Alloyangia pacifica: one gene and its partner. Each later gene encodes a partner of the first gene's protein in a complex. Links are inferred from orthologs where the notes say so. Each region holds a gene or a part of one and is shown on either strand. Other genes may lie near its edges.

Region 1 (8,081 bases):
ACCCGGCGCTGCCGCCCGAGCGGCGCAACCCGATCACTGCCCCGGCGGTGAACCCCTACACCTGGCAGGAACATCTCTACGACAAGACCCAGCCCGAGAACCTCGAATTCCTCGCCAAGCTGCGCAAGCTCATGGACCGCTACAACGCCGCCGCCGTGGGCGAAATCGGCGAGGACCTGCGGGGCCTCGAGGTGCTGGGCGAATACACCTCGGGCAATGATCACCTGCAGATGTCCTACGCCTTCGAGCTGCTGTCGCAGCGCGCACCGACCGCCGAATACGTCAAGGAGGTGATGGACAAGGTCGCCGAGGTGGCAGGCGGCGGTTGGGCCTGCTGGGCCTTTTCCAACCACGACGTCGAGCGCCATGTCACGCGCTGGGGTATCGGCGCCGCAGGGGCACGGCTCTACACCACGCTGATGATGTGCTTGCGCGGCTCGGCCTGCATCTATCAGGGCGAGGAACTTGCTCTGCCCGAGGCGGTGCTGGCCTTTGAGGATCTGCAGGATCCCTATGGCATCAGGTTCTGGCCAGCCTTCAAGGGCCGCGACGGCTGCCGCACGCCGATGGTCTGGGAGCCCGATGCCCACCACGGCGGCTTTTCCGAGGGCAAGCCCTGGCTGCCGGTGAGCCACGAACACCTGCGGATGACCGTCGAGGACCAGGAGAAGGACCCGGCGGCGATCCTGCATCACTACCGCCGTGCCATCGCCTTCCGCCACGCTCATGCGGCGCTGAGCAAGGGCGAGATCACCGATCTCACGGCCACCGGTAACGTGCTCAGCTTCCGCCGGGTGGCCGAAACTGAAGAGCTGTTCTGCGCCTTCAACATCGGTCCCGATCCGGCGGTGATCGACGCGCCGGCAGGCAAATGGCAGCAGGTCGGTGTCGAGCTCGGCTCGACCGGCACCGCGCCCGATGGCAAGTTCCACCTCGGGCCCTGGCAGCCCGCGCTGGCGTTGCGGATGTGATCGGCAGAAACGAAGGATAAGGGGAGGCGGAGACGATGGCAGACCTGAAACTCACCGATGTTGGCAAGGTGTACGGAGGCACCGTGGAGGTGCTGAAGAACATCGACCTGGATGTCACCGCAGGCGAGCTTGTCGTCTTCGTCGGCCCCTCGGGCTGCGGCAAGTCCACGCTGTTGCGGATGATCGCCGGGCTTGAGCGGATCACCGGCGGCACGCTCGAGATCGACGGCCAGGTGGTCAACGACGTGCCCCCGGCGCAGCGCGGCATCGCCATGGTGTTCCAGAGCTACGCGCTCTATCCGCATATGACCGTGCGCGACAACATGTCCTTCGCCCTGCAGATCGCCAAGAAGAGCAAGGCCGAGATCGCCGAGGCCGTCGAGCGCGCCGCGAAGATGCTGCAGCTCGAACCCTACCTCGACCGCCTGCCCAAGGCGCTCTCGGGTGGTCAGCGCCAGCGCGTCGCCATCGGCCGGGCCATCGTGCGAGATCCCAAGGTGTTTCTCTTCGACGAGCCGCTCTCGAACCTCGACGCGGCGCTGCGCGTGGCGACGCGGATCGAGATCGCCCAGCTCAAGGAGAAGCTGCCCGACCGCACGATGATCTACGTGACCCACGACCAGGTCGAGGCAATGACCCTGGCCGACCGCATCGTCGTCCTTGCCAACAAGGGCATCGCGCAGGTTGGCTCGCCGCTGGAGCTCTACGAGACGCCCAACAGCGAGTTCGTCGCGCAGTTCATCGGCTCGCCGGCGATGAACATGCTGTCTGGCGAAGTCACCGGCACCGGCGCGCAGACCACCGTCAGGCTGCAGACCGGCGGCACCGCGGTCTCGGACGTGGCCACCCGCGAGTCGGACATGGGTCTTCAGGTGAACGTCGGCATCCGCCCCGAGGATTTCACCGAGGCAACGGCCACGCCGGTGTTCACTGGCAAGGTCGCGCTGACCGAGGCGCTCGGCGAGGTGACCCTGCTGCACTTCGAGCCGCAGCCCGGCTGCAAAGAGGCGGTGATCGCCAAGCTTCCCGGCATCCATCAAGGCTTGCGCGGCACCGAGGTCGGGCTGAGCGCCGATCCCGCGAAGGTGCATCTCTTCTCTGAAGGCATCTCGTTGCGCTACCGCTGAGCGGTGCAAGAGCCCTCGACGGCTCTTGCAACCCGCTTCGAAGAGAGACGCTCCCGCCCGGCGCGCGGATGAGGTATCGTGCAAAGGCGCATTCCCGCCCTGCATGTTCTTATTAAGTTCTCATTTACCCATTGCGATCCGGGGCGTTTGGCCTATGTGTAGGAGCGTTCCTTTCCCGAGGGTCTCATGCCAGAGCTGAAGCAGATCGAAGTGCGCGGCGCGCGCGAGCACAATCTCAAGAATATCGACGTCGACATCCCGCGCGACGAGTTGGTGGTGATCACCGGCCTGTCGGGGTCGGGCAAGTCTTCGCTCGCCTTCGACACAATCTACGCCGAGGGCCAGCGGCGGTATGTCGAGTCGCTCTCGGCCTACGCGCGGCAGTTCCTCGACATGATGGAAAAGCCCGATGTCGATCACATCGCCGGCCTCTCGCCGGCGATCTCCATCGAGCAGAAGACCACCTCGAAGAACCCGCGCTCGACGGTCGGCACGGTCACCGAGATCTACGACTACCTGCGCCTTCTCTTCGCCCGCGTCGGCACGCCCTACAGCCCCGCCACCGGCCTGCCCATCGAGGCGCAGCAGGTGCAGGACATGGTCGACCGCGTGATGGCGCTGGAGGAGGGGACGCGCGGCTACCTGCTCGCGCCGATCATCCGCGACCGCAAGGGCGAGTACCGCAAGGAATTCCTCGAGCTGCGCAAGCAGGGCTTCCAGCGGGTGAAGGTCGATGGGCAGTTCTACGAACTCGACGAGCCGCCCACGCTCGACAAGAAGTTCCGCCACGACATCGACGTGGTGGTCGACCGCATCGTCGTGCGCGAAGGGCTCGAGACGCGTCTTGCCGACAGCTTCCGCACTGCGCTCGATCTGGCCTCGGGCATCGCCGTTCTGGAAACCGCGCCGCGCGAAGGCGAGGGGGATCCCGAGCGGATCACCTTCTCGGAAAACTTCTCCTGCCCGGTCAGCGGCTTCACCATCTCCGAGATCGAACCGCGCCTGTTCTCCTTCAACGCCCCCGTGGGCGCCTGCCCGGAGTGCGACGGCCTCGGCGTCGAGCTGTTCTTCGACGAGCAGCTGGTGGTGCCCGATGTGACGCTGAAGGTCGCCGACGGCGCCATCGCGCCCTGGCGCAAGGGCAAATCGCCGTACTTCCTGCAGACCATCGAGTCGATCGCCAAGCACTATGGCTTCAACAAGAACGCCCGCTGGAAGGACCTGCCGCAGAAGGTGCAGGACGTCTTCCTTCATGGCTCTGGCAAGGAAGAAATCCCCTTCCGCTATGACGAGGGCGGCCGCGTCTACCAGGTGACCCGTGCCTTCGAGGGCGTGATCCCCAACATGCAGCGCCGCTACCGCGAAACCGACAGCGCCTGGGTGCGCGAGGAGTTCGAGCGTTACCAGAACAACCGCCCCTGCGGCGCCTGTGGCGGCTACCGCCTGCGGCCCGAAGCGCTGGCGGTAAAGATCGGCTCGGCCAAGAAGGACACGCTGCTGCACGTCGGCCAGGTGGTGCAGATGTCGATCCGCGAGGCGCACGACTGGATCGAGACCGTGCCCGAGGCGCTCTCGGGACAAAAGAACGAGATTGCCCGCGCCATCCTCAAGGAGATCCGCGAACGGCTCGGCTTCCTCAATAACGTCGGCCTCGAATACCTGACCATGTCCCGCGCGGCGGGGACACTCTCGGGCGGCGAGAGCCAGCGGATCCGGCTCGCGAGCCAGATCGGCTCGGGGCTGACCGGTGTTCTCTACGTGCTGGACGAGCCCTCGATCGGGCTGCATCAACGCGACAACGACCGGCTCATCGGCACGCTGAAGTCTCTGCGCGACCAGGGCAACACGGTCATCGTGGTCGAGCATGACGAGGACATGATCCGCCAGGCAGATTACGTCTTCGACATCGGCCCCGGCGCCGGGGTGCACGGCGGGCAGGTGGTCAGCAAGGGCACGCCGCAGATGATCTCGGACGATCCCGCCAGCCTCACCGGCCAGTATCTCGCCGGCACCCGCGAGATCGCGGTCCCGACGGAGCGGCGCAAGGGCAACGGCAAGATGCTCAAGGTGGTCAAGGCGACCGGCAACAACCTCAAGGAGGTGACTGCCGAGTTTCCCTTGGGCAAGTTCGTCTGCGTTACCGGCGTCTCGGGGGGCGGCAAGTCGACGCTGACCATCGAGACGCTCTACAAGAACGCCGCTATGCGGCTCAACGGCGCGCGCGAGACCCCGGCCCCCTGCGAGACGATCAAGGGCTTCGAGTATCTCGACAAGGTCATCGACATCGACCAGCGCCCGATCGGCCGCACGCCGCGTTCGAACCCGGCCACCTACACGGGTGCGTTCACCCCGATCCGCGACTGGTTCGCGGGCCTGCCCGAGGCCAAGGCGCGCGGCTACAAGCCCGGGCGCTTCAGCTTCAACGTCAAGGGCGGGCGCTGTGAGGCCTGCCAGGGCGACGGCGTTATCAAGATCGAGATGCACTTCCTTCCCGACGTCTACGTCGAATGCGAGACCTGCAAGGGCCAGCGCTACAACCGCGAAACGCTGGAGATCAAGTTCAAGGGCAAAAGCATCGCCGATGTGCTTGATATGACAGTGGAAGAGGCGCAGGAGTTCTTCCAGTCGGTGCCCTCGATCCGCGAGAAGATGGACGCGCTCATGCGGGTCGGCCTGAGCTACGTGAAGGTGGGCCAGCAGGCGACCACTCTCTCGGGCGGCGAGGCGCAGCGAGTGAAGCTGTCGAAGGAACTGGCGAAACGCTCGACGGGCCGCACGCTCTACATCCTTGACGAGCCGACCACGGGCCTGCACTTCGAGGATGTGCGCAAACTGCTCGAGGTGCTGCACGAGCTGGTCGAGCAAGGCAACACGGTGGTGGTGATCGAGCACAATCTCGATGTCATCAAGACCGCCGACCATATCATCGACATCGGCCCCGAGGGCGGTGATGGAGGCGGCGAAATCGTGGCCACGGGCACCCCCGAGGAGGTGGCCGAGGTTGGGCGCTCGCACACCGGGCATTACCTCAAGCCGATGCTGCGGACGGGCAGGGTCGCGGCGGAATAGGCGCGCGGAGCGCAGGGCGCGTCGATGCGTCCTTGAAATGAAAAAAGGACCGGTCGCCGTCAGAAGCGCCGGTCCTTTTTACGTCGGTGTGGAAGGATCTAGGGTCGGGTGCGGGGGGCGCGCCCCTCGGCGCCGGCTTACTTCGCCAGTTGGGCGATGCCGCCGATGATGTCGAGCACGGCGCCGGTGTCCGGGTCGACGCGGTAGACGTAGTCGTCGACGTTGTAATAGGTTCGGCGCGGATCGAGCTGGTAGCGGCCCGGATCGCGGATCACGATGTAATTGTCGCGGATCCGCTCGCCGCGGTCATAGCGGTGGATGTGGATCGCGTCGTGGTCGCGGTCGCGATCACCATGGTGCTTGCCAATCTTCTTGTACTGGCCCGGCGGCATGCAGGCCGCGTTCTTCTTGGCAAGACCCGGTGGGCATCCCTTGGGGGCGGCGCTGGCGGCCATGGGGGCGGCGAGGGCGGCAGCCGAAAGGGCCGCGAGGGTGAGGGTACGTAACATGCTGCTCTCCTGTACGTGGTGCGGAGTTATACGCAGAGAACGCGCGCTGCCGCCGCATCGGTTCCGAAAAATCCCGCGCCGCCAGCGGGTTTCCGCCATGTCCTCAGGTGCTCCAGCCGGGCTTGCGCTTTTCCAGGAACGCCGTGATGCCCTCGTCGGTGTCGCGGTCGAGCATGTTCTCGACCATCACCTGGCCGGCCAGCGCATAGGCCGCGTCCAGCGGCAGCTCGGCCTGCGCGTAGAACGCCTCCTTGCCGATCCTCACCGCGTGCGGCAGCTTCGAGGCGACGCTTTCCGCCAGCGCCTGCGTCGCGGCGGCCAGCTCGGCCTCGGGGACAACGCGGTTGACGAGCCCCAGGGTCTGCGCCTCGGCGGCGGGAATGAAACGGCCCGTGGTGAGCAGCTCGAAGGCCTGCTTGCGCGGCAGGTTGCGGCTCAGCGCCACCATGGGCGTCGAGCAAAAGAGCCCGATGTTGACCCCGTTGACGGCGAAGCGCGCATCTTCGGCAGCCACGGCCATGTCGCAGCTCGCGACCAGCTGGCAGCCGGCGGCGGCGGCGATGCCGTGCACCTGCGCGATGACCGGCTGGGGCAGGCGGGTGAGGCCGGTCATCACCCGTTCGCAGCGCTCGAAGAGATCGGCGAAATAGGCGGCCCCCTTGTCCTCTGCCTGCCGTCCGGCCTGCATCTCGCGCAGGTCGTGCCCGGCGCAGAACACCTTGCCCGCGCCCGAGATGACCACCGCGCGGATTGTCTCGTCCTGACAAAGCGCGTCGATCTGCGCCTGCAAAGCCGCCAGCATCGCGTCCGACAGCGGGTTCAGCCGCTCCGGCGCGTTCAGCCGCAGGTGGGCCACCGGCCCGGTGTCGTGACGTTCCAGAATTGCCATCTTGTTCTCCTCCATCCTCGCGGGCAGCCTAGCCAGCGGAGAAGAGGGGCGAAAGAGGCGGGAGGTCGCATGGCGCTGCAGTTCACCATTCCGGAGATGACCGGATTCCTGAGGGAGGTCTTTCCGCAGATCGAGGGCATGTTCGCCATCGACCGCATGGACGAGGAAATGCTCGTGATGCGGCTGATCGTGGACGAGCAGCACTTGCGGCCCGGCGGCACGGTCTCGGGGCCGTCGATGTTCGCGCTGGCGGATGTGGCGGCCTACGTGGCGACCATGGCGCGGATCGGGCGCGAGGCGCTCACGGTGACCACCCATTGCTCGATCGATTTCATGCGCAAGCCCGAGGCCGGGCGGGACCTGCTGGCCGAGGCGCGGGTGCTGAAGCTGGGTCGCAGCCTCAGCGTGACCGACGTGCTGCTCTATTCAGAGCACTCGGACGATCCGGTCGCCCACGCCTCGCTGACCTACGCCATTCCGCCGAGGCGCTGAGGCCTCTCAGCGCGGCTCGGGAAAGGCCAGACCGGCATCGGCGGCGCAGGCGCGGATGCGGGTGAGCACCTCGTCGGGCAAGGCGATGCCGTCGCGGCGCGCCCTGTCGGCCGCGACCGCCGCGCGGTCGCCGGGGATGCGCACCGGGCGCGCCTCGTCGATCGGGCGGCTGGCGCGGCAGGCCTCGCTCAGATGTTCGACCTGTGCCACGAACGCCTCGCGACCGCCAAAGGCCGCGGGGTCCATCACCTGCAGGAAGACATTTGCTCCCCAGCGGGTCGGGGACTCGACTCGGCCATGGCCGGCGAGCGCCTGGGTCAGCATCTCGACCATCAGGCCCATGGCAAAGCCCTTGTGGCCATGATCCGCCCCGCCCACCGGCAGGATCGAGCCCTTTGGGGTCTGGTTGATGACCGTGGGGTCGGTGGTGGCGTGACCGTCTCCGTCCAGCATCCAGGGGTGGGCGAACTCGGTGCAGGAATTGATGTGCTCACGCACCTTCGACAGCGTGGTGATCGAGGCGCAGGTGTCGATGAGCACCGGGTGGTCCTTGCCGGGATAGCCCACCGCCCAAGGGTTTGGGGTGAGCAGCGGCTCGCAGCCGCCGTAGGGGGCGACCCATTGACCCGAGGGATCGGAGGTGGCGATATAGCACACGTAGCCCTTTTCGGCGGCGATCCGGGTCAGCGCCGAGAGGCAGCCGATGTGATGGCTGCGGCGGATCGCCATGGCGGCCATGCCATACTCGGCGGCGCGCGTCATGCAGGTCTGCAGCGCCTGGGTCATGACCCAGTGGCCGGGCAGGTAGTTGCCATCCCAGAGCAGGCAAACCCCTTTGTCGGAGAGCACCTCATGCGTGCCCTCCTTGGTCATCAGGTCCTTGGCCAGCTCGGGCAGGTAGTAGGAGACCATCGAGATGCCATGGGTGGTGACGCCGATCTCGTCCGTCTGGATCAGCAGTTCGGCGACGGTCTCGGCCTTGTCGGGCGGCAGGCCGGCGCCAGCCAGCAGGTCTCGGGCGAGG
Region 2 (5,024 bases), on another replicon or contig:
GCGCATCCAGGTGAACCGGCGCCTCTTCATCGCCGAGCAGGCGGGGCTCTGGCTGGTCGCCATCGTCTCGGCGCTCTTGGCGATGCTGGCGAGCCTTGGCTTCTGGTACGACATCGAACTGGCGCAGGCGCTCTTTTTGCTGGGCTTTCCCATGGCGCTCGTCGGTGGCCTGAGCATCGCCGCCGCCGCGCGCATCCGGAGCCAGAATTTGACCGGCGAGGCGCTGTGCCACAAACTGGCGGTGCTGCGCTTCTGGGTGCAGGTGATCGGCATGATCGCGATCTTCGTCACCGCCATGTGGGGCATGTACCAGAACCTCGCGCACGGCGTTCTCGGTTGACGAAGCCCCGGCGGCGGGTCATTTGAGCGGTATGTCCCAGTCGCTTACCAGATCGGCCCGTATCACCAAGGGCGGCGCACCCGAGGGGTTCGACGCCAGGCTCCTTCTTGCCGAGGTCGAACAGACCGGCGGGCCGGTGCTGCACATCGCCCGCGACGACAAGCGCCTCGCGGCGCTGCGCGAGGCGTTGGCGTTTTTCGATCCCGGCATGCCGGTGGTCACCTTTCCGGGCTGGGACTGCCTGCCCTACGACCGGGTCTCGCCCAATCCCGACATCTCTGCCACGCGCATGTCGACCCTTGCCGGGCTGGTGCACGGCATGCCGGAGCGCTTCGTGCTGCTCACCACGCTCTCGGCCGCCATGCAGCGCATCCCCGCGCGCGAGGTACTGCGCGAGGCGGCCTTTGCCGCGCGGGTCGGCGACCGGGTGGACGAGGCCGCGTTGCGCAATTTCCTCGTGCGCATGGGCTTTTCCAACGCGCCCACGGTGCACGAGCCGGGCGATTACGCGGTCCGCGGCGGCATCATCGACATCTTCCCGCCGGGCGAGGGAGGGCCGGTGCGGCTCGATCTCTTCGGCGACGTGCTGGACGGCGCACGGCGTTTTGATCCGGTCAGCCAGCGCACCACGGAAAAGCTCGACGTTGTCGAGCTGGCGCCAGTCTCGGAGGTCATCCTCGATGACGCGGCGATCACCCGCTTCCGGCAGAACTACCGCATCGAGTTCGGCACCGCCGGCTCGGACGATCCGCTCTACGAGGCGGTGAGCGCGGGGCGCAAGACGCAGGGGATGGAGCACTGGCTGCCGTTCTTCCATGAAAAGCTTGAGACGCTTTTCGACTACCTGCCCGGTGCGCCGGTGCTGATGGACGACCAGATCACCCCGGCGCGGCTTGCCCGCTGGGAGAGCATCGAGGACCAGTACCAGACCCGCCGCCACGCGATGACCCAGAAGGGCAGGCTCGACTCGGTCTACAAGCCGGTTCCGCCTCAGCTTCTGTACCTCGACGAGGCGCATTGGGACGCCGCCGTCGCGGACCGCCGGGTGGTGCAATTCTCGCCACTGCCACAGGCCAGCGGGCCGGGGGTGGTGGACGCGGGCGGGCGCATCGGGCGCAGCTTCGCCCCCGAGCGCCAGCAGGAGAGCATCAGCCTCTTTGCCGCGCTCGCCGACCATGTGAAGAAGCAGATGGCCGAGGGGCCTGTGCTCATCGCCTCGTGGTCCGAGGGCGCGCGCGAACGCCTGACCGGCCTCATCGAGGACGAGGGGCTGGCCGAGGCGATCCCGGTGATGGACGGCACGCGTATCGGCAAGCGCGGCCTGCACCTGGCGGTCTGGGGGCTGGAGCAGGGCTTTGTCGCGCCATGGGGCGATCCCAAGAGCGGCCTGAAGCTCACCGTGATCTCCGAGCAGGATGTGCTGGGCGATCGGCTGATCCGCGCGCCCAAGAAGCGCCGCAAGGCCGAGAACTTCCTCACTGAGGCGCAGTCGCTCTCGCCGGGCGATCTGGTGGTGCACGTCGATTTCGGCATCGGCCGTTACCAGGGGCTCGAGGTCATCACTGCCGCCGGCGCCGCCCACGAGTGCCTGCTTCTGGAATACGCCGAAAGCGCACGGCTCTACCTGCCGGTCGAGAATATCGAGCTCTTGTCGCGCTATGGTCATGACGAGGGGCTGCTCGACAAGCTCGGCGGGGGCGCGTGGCAGGCCAAGAAGGCGCGCCTCAAGGAGCGTATCCGCGAGATGGCGGACAAGCTCATTCGGGTGGCGGCGGAGCGCGCGCTGCGCAAGGCGCCGATCATCGACCCGCCGCCCGGCGCCTGGGAGAGTTTCTGCGCGCGTTTTCCCTATACCGAGACCGACGACCAGATGGGCGCCATCGAGGACGTGCTCGGCGACATGACCAGCGGCCAGCCGATGGACCGGCTGATCTGCGGCGACGTCGGCTTCGGCAAGACCGAGGTCGCGATGCGCGCCGCCTTTGTCGCCGCCATGTCCGGCGTGCAGGTGGCGGTGATCGCCCCCACCACGCTGCTCGCCCGCCAGCACTACAAGAGCTTTGCCGAGCGCTTCCGCGGCTTCCCGATCAACGTCGCGCCGCTGTCGCGCTTCGTCTCTGCCGGGGACGCCGCCAAGACCCGTGACGGTATCTCGAAGGGCTCGGTCGATATCGCCGTCGGCACCCACGCGCTGCTGGCCAAGGGCATCCGGTTCAACAACCTTGGCCTCTTGATCATCGACGAGGAACAGCACTTCGGCGTCTCGCACAAAGAGCGGCTGAAGCAATTGCGCTCGGACATCCACGTGCTGACACTGACCGCGACACCGATCCCGAGGACGCTGCAGTTGTCGCTGTCGGGTGTGCGGGATCTCTCGATCATTGGCACGCCCCCCGTGGACCGCCTGTCGATCCGCACCTATGTCTCGGAATTCGACGCGATCACCGTGCGCGAGGCGCTCCTGCGCGAGCACTATCGCGGCGGGCAGAGTTTCTACGTCGTGCCACGCCTTTCGGACCTTCCCGAAATAGAGCAGTTCCTGCGCGAGCAGGTGCCCGAGGTCTCGTTCGTGGTGGCGCATGGCCAGATGGCAGCGGGGGAACTCGACGACCGGATGAATGCGTTCTACGACGGCAAGTACGATGTGTTGCTGGCGACCACGATCGTCGAGTCCGGCCTCGACATCCCCACCGCCAACACCATGATCGTGCACCGCGCCGACATGTTCGGCCTTGCCCAGCTCTACCAGATCCGCGGCCGGGTCGGGCGCTCGAAGACCCGCGCCTATGCCTACCTGACGACCAAGCCGCGCACCAAGCTCACCGACACTGCAGAGAAGCGGCTGCGGGTGCTTGGCTCACTCGACACTTTGGGGGCAGGCTTCACGCTGGCCTCTCAGGATCTCGACATTCGCGGCGCCGGAAACCTGCTCGGCGAAGAGCAGTCCGGCCAGATGCGCGACGTGGGTTACGAGCTTTACCAATCGATGCTCGAGGAGGCGATCGCCAAGATCAAGTCGGGTGAGCTCGAAGGGCTCACTGACGACGATGGCCAATGGGCGCCGCAGATCAACCTCGGCGTTCCGGTGCTGATCCCCGAGGATTACGTGCCCGATCTCGACGTCCGTCTCGGGCTCTACCGGCGTCTGTCGGAGCTGACCACCAAGGTCGAGCTCGAGGGCTTTGCGGCGGAGCTCATCGACCGTTTCGGCAAGTTGCCGAAGGAGGTCAACACGCTGATGCTCGTGGTGCGGATCAAGGCGATGTGCAAGCACGCCGGGATTTCCAAGCTCGACGGCGGGCCGAAGGGCGCGACGGTGCAATTCCACAATGACAAGTTCGCCAAGCCCGAGGGGCTGGTGGAGTTCATCCAGGCGCAGAACGGGCTGGCAAAGATCAAGGACAACAAGATCGTCGTGCGCCGCGACTGGAAGAGCGACGCCGACAAGATCAAGGGCGCCTTCGCCATCGCCCGCGACCTCGCCGAGAAGGCCGGGGCGATCAAGGTCCGCAAGGACAAGGGCTGACACCGGTCGGACAGAGGGGTGCCCCCCTGTCCCGGCTCAGAGATTCTCGATGGTCGACAGAAGCTCGGATTCCGAGATGGGCTTCGAGAGCCGCGGCACACCTGTGCGCACCTCGCCGTCGTAGCCCGAGATGATCACCACCGGCACGCCCCTGGCGAGCAGGTGGTCAAGAAGCGGCGTGGATTTCTCGCCGCCGAGGTTCTCGTCGAGCAGCACGAGATCGGGCAGGCTCTCGGCGGTTCCGGTGAGCCCGGCGGCAACCGACGCGAACTGGCCAAAGATCGCGTAGCCCGCATGTTCCATCATGCCCACCAGGTCCATCGCGATGATCGGCTCGTCCTCGACGATCATCACCGCGCGGCGTGGTGAGCTGGCGGGGCCGGCATCGCCTACCTCCATTTGCGGCGCGTCGGCCCGCGCGGACCAGGCGCCTCTGGGCAGGGTGATCTCGTAGCGCAGGTGGCCGGAGCCGATCGTCCTCGCGATGCGCCCGCCGAAATGGTCCTGCGCGATGCGGGTTAGCAACTGCGTGCCGAAACCGCCGCCCTGAGAGGCCACCTCGGGGGCGCCATCCCCCGGGAAGTTCTCGTCCCAATGCAGCGACAGGACTCCGTCGGTCGCGAGGGTCCAGCGCAGGCGCAATGTCCCTTCGGTCGTGCGAAGCGCCCCGTGTTTCACCGCGTTGGTGGTCAGCTCGTGAATGAGCATGGCGACCATCTGTGCGTCGTTGGGATCGAGCGGCACGCAGGGGCCCTCGAGGGTGACCCGCTGGTGGATCTCGGAGCCATAGGGAGAGAACTCTTCCTCGACCACCTCGCGCAGCCGCACGTCCTCCCATTTCTTGCGCGACAGCAGCCCGTGGGTGCGGGACAGAGAGGTGATCCGCTCGTCCAGTTTCTCGCGGAACTCGGCGACCGTCCCGGCCTTGATCAGCCGGGCGGTGGACCGCAGGATTGCCAGCATGTTCCGGGCGCGGTGGTCGATCTCCTGCGCCATGACCGCTTCGCGCGCGAGAGTTTTCTCGCGGGCGACCCAGCCCATGACAAGATCCATCACCCGCTCGACCAGTGATACATCGAGCACGCTGTAGGCCCGGAGCCGGGTCCAGTGCAGGACCATCGCCTGCTCCAGCCGGCCGCCGACGATCCAGGGCACGAA

What was found. The genes of interacting proteins can lie anywhere in the genome.
Region 2: the proteins of uvrA (region 1) and mfd are in contact, whole or in part, in a crystal structure (PDB 4DFC), measured with the Escherichia coli proteins. The link is inferred for Alloyangia pacifica from one-to-one orthologs.

What each region holds. Positions count from the first base shown.
Region 1 is NZ_CP022189.1:1,491,252-1,499,332, forward strand. Bases 1,932-5,367 are described here. They hold uvrA (excinuclease ABC subunit UvrA), read left to right. Parts: upstream 1,932-2,284; coding sequence 2,285-5,167; downstream 5,168-5,367. Other genes in these bases: CEW88_RS07130 (ABC transporter ATP-binding protein), read left to right, coding at 1,932-2,098; CEW88_RS07140 (excinuclease ABC subunit A), read right to left, coding at 5,305-5,367. Outside these bases: CEW88_RS07125 (alpha-glucosidase), read left to right, coding at 1-971; more of CEW88_RS07130, read left to right, coding at 1,007-1,931; more of CEW88_RS07140, read right to left, coding at 5,368-5,676; CEW88_RS07145 (enoyl-CoA hydratase), read right to left, coding at 5,780-6,565; CEW88_RS07150 (PaaI family thioesterase), read left to right, coding at 6,635-7,057; CEW88_RS07155 (Ldh family oxidoreductase), read right to left, coding at 7,064-8,081. UniProt on the Escherichia coli protein: The UvrABC repair system catalyzes the recognition and processing of DNA lesions. UvrA is an ATPase and a DNA-binding protein. A damage recognition complex composed of 2 UvrA and 2 UvrB subunits scans DNA for abnormalities.
Region 2 is NZ_CP022190.1:1,061,172-1,066,195, reverse strand. What follows is about bases 1-4,066. They hold mfd (transcription-repair coupling factor), read left to right. Parts: upstream 1-371; coding sequence 372-3,866; downstream 3,867-4,066. Other genes in these bases: CEW88_RS17895 (HWE histidine kinase domain-containing protein), read right to left, coding at 3,903-4,066; CEW88_RS17905 (component of SufBCD complex), read left to right, coding at 1-340. In the rest of the region: more of CEW88_RS17895, read right to left, coding at 4,067-5,024. UniProt on the Escherichia coli protein: Couples transcription and DNA repair by recognizing RNA polymerase (RNAP) stalled at DNA lesions. Mediates ATP-dependent release of RNAP and its truncated transcript from the DNA, and recruitment of nucleotide excision repair machinery to the damaged site.